DNA from 4 places in the Paraliobacillus sediminis genome. Region 2 is predicted to be linked to each of the others. Evidence: riboswitches for the same ligand, from Rfam matches in the RefSeq annotation. Region 2 holds a riboswitch; each other region holds the start of a gene.

Region 1 (2,205 bases), 280 kb from region 2:
TACTACTGCTTTCATATGTAAACGCTCCTTTAATTGGTATTTCTTTAGTATGGAATAGTATAGTAAATCCTTCTACTAAAAGCAAAGAGTATGCTTGAGAGAGAATTAGTGAATCTTTTGTTAGGCTTCAATCGTAACAATATAAGAAGTTAATTTGAATAATCTAGTTACAACATTAAAAGGAGACAAGACAGATGGAGATTAATCTACCAATTGATAACAAACTAATAAAAGAATTAAAAGTCGAGCTAATGCGTTTTATGATGTCTTATAAGTTTGCTTTAGATGAAGTCAATACCAAAATCGATATATTAAAACAGGAATTTCAATATATGCATGATTATAGTCCGATTGAACATGTTTCGTCGCGCGTGAAGTCACCAGATAGTATTATGAAAAAGATTCAAAAAAAAGGCTATGAATTATCTTTAGAAGATATTCAAAAAAACATTAGAGATATTGCTGGCATTCGAATTACTTGCTCCTTTAGCTCAGATATATATGTAATTAGTGAAATGTTGCAAAAACAAAAAGATATAGAAGTTGTGGAAGTAAAGGATTACATAAAAAAACCTAAACCAAATGGCTATCAAAGTTTACATATGATAATTAAAATTCCGATCTTTATGTCAGACCGCGAAGATCATGTCTACGTTGAAATTCAAATTAGAACAATTGCAATGGACTTCTGGGCTAGCCTTGAGCATAAAATTTATTATAAATACAACAAGGAAATACCCGAACATATAAAAGAGGAATTAAAAGAAGCTGCAACCTCAGCAGCACAATTAGATAAAAAAATGGAAAACTTGCATATTGAAATGAAAAAGATTAAAGAAAATGTAGGTTATGATGAAGATGTTGAAGAAATTATGTTAAGGGATGAACGTTTCCATTTACCGTTAGAATTCTTAAAAAACGCGATCTATCAAAATAAAAAATAAGCTATATTAATGTGGACGATTGCTAAGAAAGTAGGTTTAAGGCTGAAACGATCTGAATTCTCACAGTTAATGGACTATTTTTGAATAGTTGGAAAAAGGTGTTGCATTATTTCTTAGTATGCATTAGAATTACAACAAGTTAAATTTTTCGGAAAATTTTATAAACTATTTCTTATCAAGAGAGACGGAGGGATTGGCCCTTTGAAGTCTCAGCAACCAGCCATATCGCATGGCCCGGTGCTAATTCCAGATAGACTAGAATTATAGTCTTGAAGATGAGAAGACTGACTTTTAAAATCTTAAAAGGCCTTCTTCTTAGAAGGCCTTTTTTTCAATTAGTAAAGGAGGCGTGGTCATGACTGATAAAAAACTACAGACAAAGTTAGCACAACTTGGTAATAAAAGTGATCCTTTAACAGGTGCTGTAAGCCCACCGATTTATTTATCAACAGCTTATCAACATGAAGCACTAGGAAGATCAACTGGTTATGATTATACAAGAACAAAAAACCCAACACGTTCGATACTAGAAGATGGAATCGCTGATTTAGAAGTAGGGGATCAAGGATTTGCTTGTAGTTCCGGAATGGCAGCTATTCAACTCGTCTTATCATTATTCAAAACAGGGGCAGAATTGATTGTTCCTGAAGATGTATATGGTGGTACATACCGTATACTTAAACAGTATCAAGATGCTTACGAAATTAAAACAACATATGCAACCTTTTCAGATCTTGAAGAAGTGAAGAATTGTATTACGCCCCATACGAAGGCAATATTTATTGAAACACCAACAAATCCATTGATGCAAGAGATTGATATTGCAAGCTATGCGGCTTTAGCTAAAGATTTTAATCTATTACTTATTGTGGATAATACATTTTTAACACCAGTATTGCAGCAACCGATAAAGCTTGGGGCAGATATTGTCATCCATAGTGCCACGAAGTATATTGGTGGTCACAATGATGTATTAGCTGGTCTTGTTGTGGCAAAAGGTGAAGCTTTATGTGAGAAGATTGCTACACTTCATAATGCAGCAGGTGCGGTATTATCCTCTTTTGATGCTTGGTTGTTAATTAGAGGGTTAAAAACTTTAGGATTACGTATGAAACAACACCAAGAGAACGGGAAACGAATAGCAGACTTTTTACAAACAGATGAACGAATAGAAGATGTGTTGTACTGCGGTAAAGGTGGAATGCTCTCGTTTCGATTGCGAGAAAGCGCATGGGTAGGGCCGTTTTTAGAGAATTTACAA
Region 2 (2,205 bases):
TACATTAACGAGAGACGATACAATTGAATTTATTATTTTATTATCCCAAATGCCACCAGTCGCTGTTAGATATAATAATAAGCCTAAAATAATACCGAAAATCATTGTTCCTATTAAAGCAATTAGTGTCATATAAAATGTCTCACCCATTGCATATAATAAATCCATCCAGTCAACGTTTGGAAAGAGATTAGTTAGCATTGGTTTTCACCTCCACTTCAACAGATGTAGAAGTAATAAAGCCTATCGCTTCATCTATTACAGATTCCTCACCTATTATATTAACAAATAACGTGCCATAAGCACCTGCCTGTGTTTGCTTAACGTTACCATGTAAGATGTTAACTTCTACATCAAACCTTTTAGCAACTTGACTAATTACTGCTTGATTTGCTGTTTCACCAACAAAGTGTAAACGTAAAACCTTACCTTTTGTAACAGATTGTATTAATGTCTCTTCCGTAATCTCATCATCCGGCTTACCCATTACCTGTTCGACAAATTTCTTTGTTACAGGCTGTTTTGGATGTGAGAAAACCTCGACTACTTCCCCTTGTTCGACAATTCTTCCTTCTTCCATTACCGCAACACGATGACAAACCTTTTGAATAACATGCATTTCATGTGTGATTAGTATAATAGTCAAACCAAGTTTTTGATTGATGTCTACTAATAAGGAAAGAATTGAGTCTGTTGTTTCTGGATCAAGTGCTGAGGTTGCTTCATCACATAAAAGCACTTTTGGTTTGTTTGCTAGAGCTCTTGCAATTCCAACTCGTTGCTTTTGTCCACCACTCAATTGCGATGGGAATGCGTCTTCTCTACCGGTTAAACCAACAAGTCCTATTAACTCGTCAACACGCTTGTTGCGCTCTTGCTTTGATAGACCAGCTATTTCTAATGGTAAGGCAATATTATCTCGAACTGTTCTGGACCACAACAAATTAAAATGTTGAAAAATCATCCCAATTTCTTGACGTGAAAGCCTTAATTGTTTTTTGGACAATGTCGTTATTTTTTGATTGTCGATAACTATATCACCTGTTGATGGTTCTTCCAACCGATTAATCAAACGGATAAAGGTGCTTTTACCAGCTCCACTGTATCCAATAACACCAAATATTTCGCCTTTATCTATATTTAAACTTAAATCATCTACTGCTTGAATAGTTGAGGATTTTGTTTGGTAAACTTTTGATAAGTGTTGAATTGAAATCATACTATTCCTTCTTTCTAAAAAATTAAAAAACGCCCTTCTGTTCCAGAGAACAGAAAGACGCGCTTTTGATTGCGATTATAACTTTCCTGTTCTCTCATCTGCCAAAACAATTGCTCTGCAGGAATTGGCACCTTTTTAAACAAAAATTTTGCTTAACGGTTGCCGGGTTTCATCGGGCCAGTCCCTCCACCTCTCTTGATAAGAGATAATGTATGTAATTATTTAATTAAATGTGATTTTAACATAGCTAAATAATCATTGTCAACATATTTTATCAGCCTAAGGTATGTTAAAATAACAACAATAATGAATCAAAAGGATGATTTACATGCTAGCACCAAACTTTGTACTACCTTTTCTAAATAAAAAAGGGAATTATCAATTAAAAGATGATATTGGCAGTATTGTAATACTTACTTTTTGGGCTTCATGGTGTCTAGATTGTAGCATTGATTTACCTAAAAAAGAGCAATTATATCGATCATTAAACAATTCAAAAGTGAAAATGCTAACGATTAATGTTACTGGTAGAGAACGTAGCCAATCAGCAGCAGTAGGTTTTACTAAAGAATTTTTGAAGCAGCCAACTTTAATGGATAACGGAACAGAAGTATATAACTTGTTTCACTGTCATGGTGTTCCAACTACTGTATTAATTGATTCAACCGGACATATTTACAAACAATTTAGTGATAAAGCCGATTTTCTGGATATCGTTACAACAGTAGGCGATATCATCCCTAAATAATAGGTTTATCGATTTGAATGTAATAGACTGTTTAATTCACCTAACGATTCAAACGAGTATATTTTACTAGGCTCATCGTTAGTGGTAATCAGCAGACATGGAACACTTTCTATTCTTTTTTGTTGCATAACCTCAGGAAACAACCCGGCATTTAGTTCATAGAATGTTACATTGCCTTTTGATGCTACTTCAATTTCTTCTAATATCTTTCTCGCTAAATGGCACGTTCCACAAAAAG
Region 3 (2,205 bases), 360 kb from region 2:
TCATTACCCGCTTAGAAGGAGCTGGATTTATTTCTTATCAAGCACCTGATTCCATTCGCCAATTAAGCATAGATCACAGCATTCCTATCGAAGTAAAAAAGAAGGTTAACGTCTGTTTTGAAGAGTCAGAAAATCCGTTTGATGCCTTGCACCATTACGCTTATATTACAGATTCTTATGCTGTTGGTGGATTGTGGGAACGTACCAACGAATATTTAAATGAACAGCATCGCTGGGGGGTCTCTCTACCAGTTCAAAATAACCTTTCGATAAATCAACTTTATTTCTTTCATCCAGGCGAGGGGTATCAAGAAGGTGATGCGCGGCATCAAAGTCCCAATAGTCAGGTAATCTATCATAAAAATGTGGTCGGGTCTTTATATCATCAACTTAATGAAACTAATTACCCATTTATTATTGGGTTCTTACCTAAAGCAAAATGGGTGCGTATAAAGAAAAATATATGTGCTGATATTGAGGACGTTTATATCTCGATTTATCTTCACCAACCGTATTCCATCACTGACAAAGATGACCTTATTTTCGTCAAAAGTTACGGCAATCAACATGCGGTTGTTGTGGAAATTCTCGCTAAAAAGGAAGCTGAAAACTTTTCTATTATGAATTTTAACCAATTCCAGAATCATATCAAAGCACAAGAAACTGTTGTCGAAACTAGCGATGATTCCATTTCTATAATGTACAAGTCACTACATGAAGATATTATTAAACTAGCATATTCCAAGTCTAGAAAGTTAGAGCAAATCATCAACGGGCATTCTGTTCGTTTTACAGATTACACAATATAAGGTCCTATGGTAGCTTTTAAACGATCGATGAGATTTCAACGTAGAATAGATAAAACTGTAATGATGTGTTTTTATGATCAATTCAATGATATTTATAATTACAAACGACTTTTATTTAGCGAATAAATAGTTTGAATATTTTCATTATAGCTGTTGACATTTTTTAGAATGTAACTTACTATAACAGGGAACATAAAACTAAATAGTTAGTCTTCTTATCAAGAGAGGTGGAGGGAACGGCCCTTTGATACCTCGGCAGCTTACTTTTTACATAAAAGTACTGTGCCAATTCCGTCAGACGTATGTTTGAAAGATAAGAAGAGTAAGGCTGTCATTATAGAAAACAATTATAATACTGCCCCTCTTCTTAATTGAAGGGGGGTTTTTTGACGTAATAAACTAAAAAAGGAGGTTTGATCGATTGGATTTATTAACCGCACTGAAGGAAAAGATTCTAATTGCTGATGGTGCTATGGGTACCTTGTTATACTCACATGGTGTTGATCGTTGTTTTGAAGAATTAAATTTAACCCATCCAGAAGAAATTTATCATACACATAAGGCGTATGTAGAAGCTGGAGCTAATGTTATCCAAACAAATACGTACAGTGCAAATTATATTAAACTGGCACGTTATGGATTGGAAGATAAGGTAAAAGAAATTAACACGCAAGCAGTAAAAATAGCTAAAAGAGCTGCAAATAAGGATACATTTGTTGTTGGAACAATTGGCGGTATTCGCGGAAGTCAAAAAAACCTTGGTTCAATAGAGGAAATCAAGCGCATTTTTCGTGAACAGCTTTATTGTCTTTTATTAGAAGGTGTAGATGGGCTTCTTTTAGAAACGTATTATAGCCTTGAAGAATTAAAAACCGTTTTAGTCATTGCTAGAGAAGCAACTGATCTTCCGATTATTACGAACATTTCCATGCATGAAATTGGTCTATTAGAAAATGGCACACCGTTAAATGACGCGTTAACACAATTAGACGATGCTGGTGCAGATATCATTGGTGTGAATTGCCGATTAGGTCCACACTATATGATTGAATCTTTAAAAACAGTTGACTTACCAAAGACGGCTTATCTTTCCGCTTATCCTAATGCGAGTCTACCAGCATACAGTGATGGGAAGTTAATCTATAACAATAACCCTGACTATTTTGAACGATGTGCTAGAGAATTTCGTAATCAAGGTGTGCGATTAATTGGCGGTTGTTGTGGTACCACACCCGAACACATTAAGGCACTAGTAAAAGGTATCGAAGGTCTCACACCTTTAGTAGAAAAGAATGACGTTAAGCACCATCAGATTGTAGAAGTAAAAGAATCAGCTACTAGAAAAAAATTGGATCTAGCTCAAATTGTCGAACGTAGACATTCTATTATTGTCGAA
Region 4 (2,205 bases), 950 kb from region 2:
GTTCGAAATATGTTTTGAATTTGCCTGGTACACTAAACCAATAAATTGGTGTTTGGAAAATAATAATATCTGCCCATATGAACTTTCTCTGTTCCTCTGTTACTTCATAGCCCTGATCGACAATTGTTGTATCTATTTGATATACCGTTTCTAATTTTTTAGTTATTGCTTGAAAGACAGTATGATTTAGATCACCTTTACTATGTGGATACTTCTGATGACCGTTGATGATTAATATATGTTTCACTACATTCTCATCCCCTAACATTTATGCGAACTTTTAGTTAGTATATGTTCCAACTTTGTAATTTAGTACCCTTCTTTCTCAACTTTCTCATCATTAATACATGCTAATCGTTGGCTATTTTATGTTTGGCGTATAGCTGATAATACTTAGTATGTACATAAACAGATACTAACTTTTTATAGAGAATATTCAAAAAAATCACAAAACCTACTAGACACATCAGATATGTATGGTATACTTCTATTTAACATTAATCATTTATACAGAGTGGACGAAAGATCTGGCTTAACGACTCCACGGCAACCTGCACAGCAAGGTGCCCCTACCAGCAAAGCATATGCTTTGGATGATGAAGTAATTCGCGGTTTAACACCCACTTTCATCGTCAGTTGAAAGTGGGTGTTATTTTTAAATAAAACTATATAACTCTTATCCAGAGTGGTAGAGGGACTGGCCCGATGATACCCAGCAACCATTAAGTTATTTCTTAAAAGGTGCTAATTCCAGCAGATTTATTCTGATAGATAAGAAGAGCATGCAATGTAATTCCGCCCTCTTCTTAAAGAAGAAGGCTTTTTTTATACACCATTACAGGAGGTTTTTACAATGACAAAAGAAAAAAACACAACGTATGACATCGAGACTTTAGCGTTACACGGTGGGCAAGCTCCTGATCCAACAACAGGTTCACGTGCAGTACCAATCTATCAAACTACGTCTTATGTATTTCACGACTCCGAACATGCCGAGCGATTATTTTCGCTAGATGAACCAGGTAACATTTATTCTAGAATTGGTAACCCAACTGTTGAAGTATTCGAAAAACGATTAGCTCTATTAGAAGACGGTGTTGCAGCAGTTGCAACGTCATCAGGTATGTCTGCGATTACGTTGTCTATTTTAAATGTAGCCAGTGCGGGAGATGAAATCGTAGCAGCGATTAACTTATACGGAGGGACATACAATCTTTTTGCGATTACATTACCTCGGTATGGTATCAATGTGAAGTTTGTTGATCCAAGTAATCCAAATAATTTTAAAGAAGCAATTACAGATAAAACAAAAGCAGTTTTTGGTGAAATTATTGGAAACCCAAACTTACAAGTTTTAGATGTTGAGAAAGTTGCCGAAATTTCTCATCAGGCTGGCGTACCTTTGATTATTGATAATACTTTTGCCACTCCTTATGTGTGTAAACCTATTTTGCTTGGTGCTGATATTGTCGTACATTCCGCTACAAAATGGATTGGCGGACATGGTACTACAATCGGCGGCATTATCATTGATGGTGGTCGATTTAACTGGAACTCAGAAAAATTCCCAACTTTCACAGAGCCTGATCCAAGCTATAACGGCATTCGCTATGCAACAGATTTTGGAACGTTAGCATTTAGTACAAAAGTTCGCGTTCAATTGTTACGTGATTTTGGTGCATCATTGAGCCCATATAATGCTTTTCAACTTATCCAAGGATTAGAAACCTTACATTTACGTGTCCAGCGTCATAATGAAAATGCAATTAATTTAGCAACGTATTTAGCGAAACATCCGGCAGTTGACTGGGTTGATTATCCCGGGCTTGAAAATCACAGTTCACACGCATTAGCAAAGGAAATTCTAAACAATGGTTTCGGTTCAATTATTGTATTTGGTATTAAAGGTGGTCGAGATGCAGGAAGAAAGTTAATTGATAATGTCTCGCTTTGGTCACATGTAGCCAATGTTGGAGATGCTAAATCATTAATCATTCACCCAGCTTCGACAACACATCAACAATTATCAAAAGAGAAGTTAATTGAAACAGGCGTTAAAGAAGAATTGGTAAGACTGTCTGTAGGTCTTGAATCGCTTGATGATATTATTCACGATTTAAATCAAGCATTAGTTAAAGCAACAGGTATTGGTGAAGGCGAAACAAATGACATTGTTATCAATGATGAAGGGGTAATTAAATGGGC

What was found. Region 2 has a riboswitch for S-adenosylmethionine ahead of D2K60_RS05490 (methionine ABC transporter ATP-binding protein). Riboswitches for the same ligand answer to the same signal wherever they lie in the genome.
Region 1: it holds a riboswitch for S-adenosylmethionine, as region 2 does, so the genes downstream of both, D2K60_RS04135 (methionine biosynthesis PLP-dependent protein) here and D2K60_RS05490 (methionine ABC transporter ATP-binding protein) in region 2, are expected to answer to the same signal.
Region 3: it holds a riboswitch for S-adenosylmethionine, as region 2 does, so the genes downstream of both, D2K60_RS03805 (bifunctional homocysteine S-methyltransferase/methylenetetrahydrofolate reductase) here and D2K60_RS05490 (methionine ABC transporter ATP-binding protein) in region 2, are expected to answer to the same signal.
Region 4: it holds a riboswitch for S-adenosylmethionine, as region 2 does, so the genes downstream of both, D2K60_RS01270 (PLP-dependent aspartate aminotransferase family protein) here and D2K60_RS05490 (methionine ABC transporter ATP-binding protein) in region 2, are expected to answer to the same signal.

What each region holds. Positions count from the first base shown of each region.
Region 1 covers NZ_QJSI01000001.1:959,039-961,243, forward strand. The annotation lists gene D2K60_RS04125 (NADP-dependent oxidoreductase) at 1-15, opposite strand, end outside; gene D2K60_RS04130 (GTP pyrophosphokinase) at 195-944, shown strand; SAM riboswitch class I at 1,114-1,226, shown strand; gene D2K60_RS04135 (methionine biosynthesis PLP-dependent protein) at 1,300-2,205, shown strand, end outside.
Region 2 covers NZ_QJSI01000001.1:1,235,609-1,237,813, reverse strand. The annotation lists gene D2K60_RS05495 (methionine ABC transporter permease) at 1-201, opposite strand, end outside; gene D2K60_RS05490 (methionine ABC transporter ATP-binding protein) at 191-1,219, opposite strand; SAM riboswitch class I at 1,311-1,424, opposite strand; gene D2K60_RS05485 (TlpA family protein disulfide reductase) at 1,548-1,967, shown strand; gene D2K60_RS05480 (thioredoxin family protein) at 1,973-2,205, opposite strand, start outside.
Region 3 covers NZ_QJSI01000001.1:880,124-882,328, reverse strand. The annotation lists gene D2K60_RS03810 (hypothetical protein) at 1-809, shown strand, start outside; SAM riboswitch class I at 1,022-1,129, shown strand; gene D2K60_RS03805 (bifunctional homocysteine S-methyltransferase/methylenetetrahydrofolate reductase) at 1,231-2,205, shown strand, end outside.
Region 4 covers NZ_QJSI01000001.1:286,615-288,819, reverse strand. The annotation lists gene D2K60_RS01275 (NAD(P)H-dependent oxidoreductase) at 1-247, opposite strand, end outside; SAM riboswitch class I at 503-603, shown strand; SAM riboswitch class I at 674-778, shown strand; gene D2K60_RS01270 (PLP-dependent aspartate aminotransferase family protein) at 854-2,205, shown strand, end outside.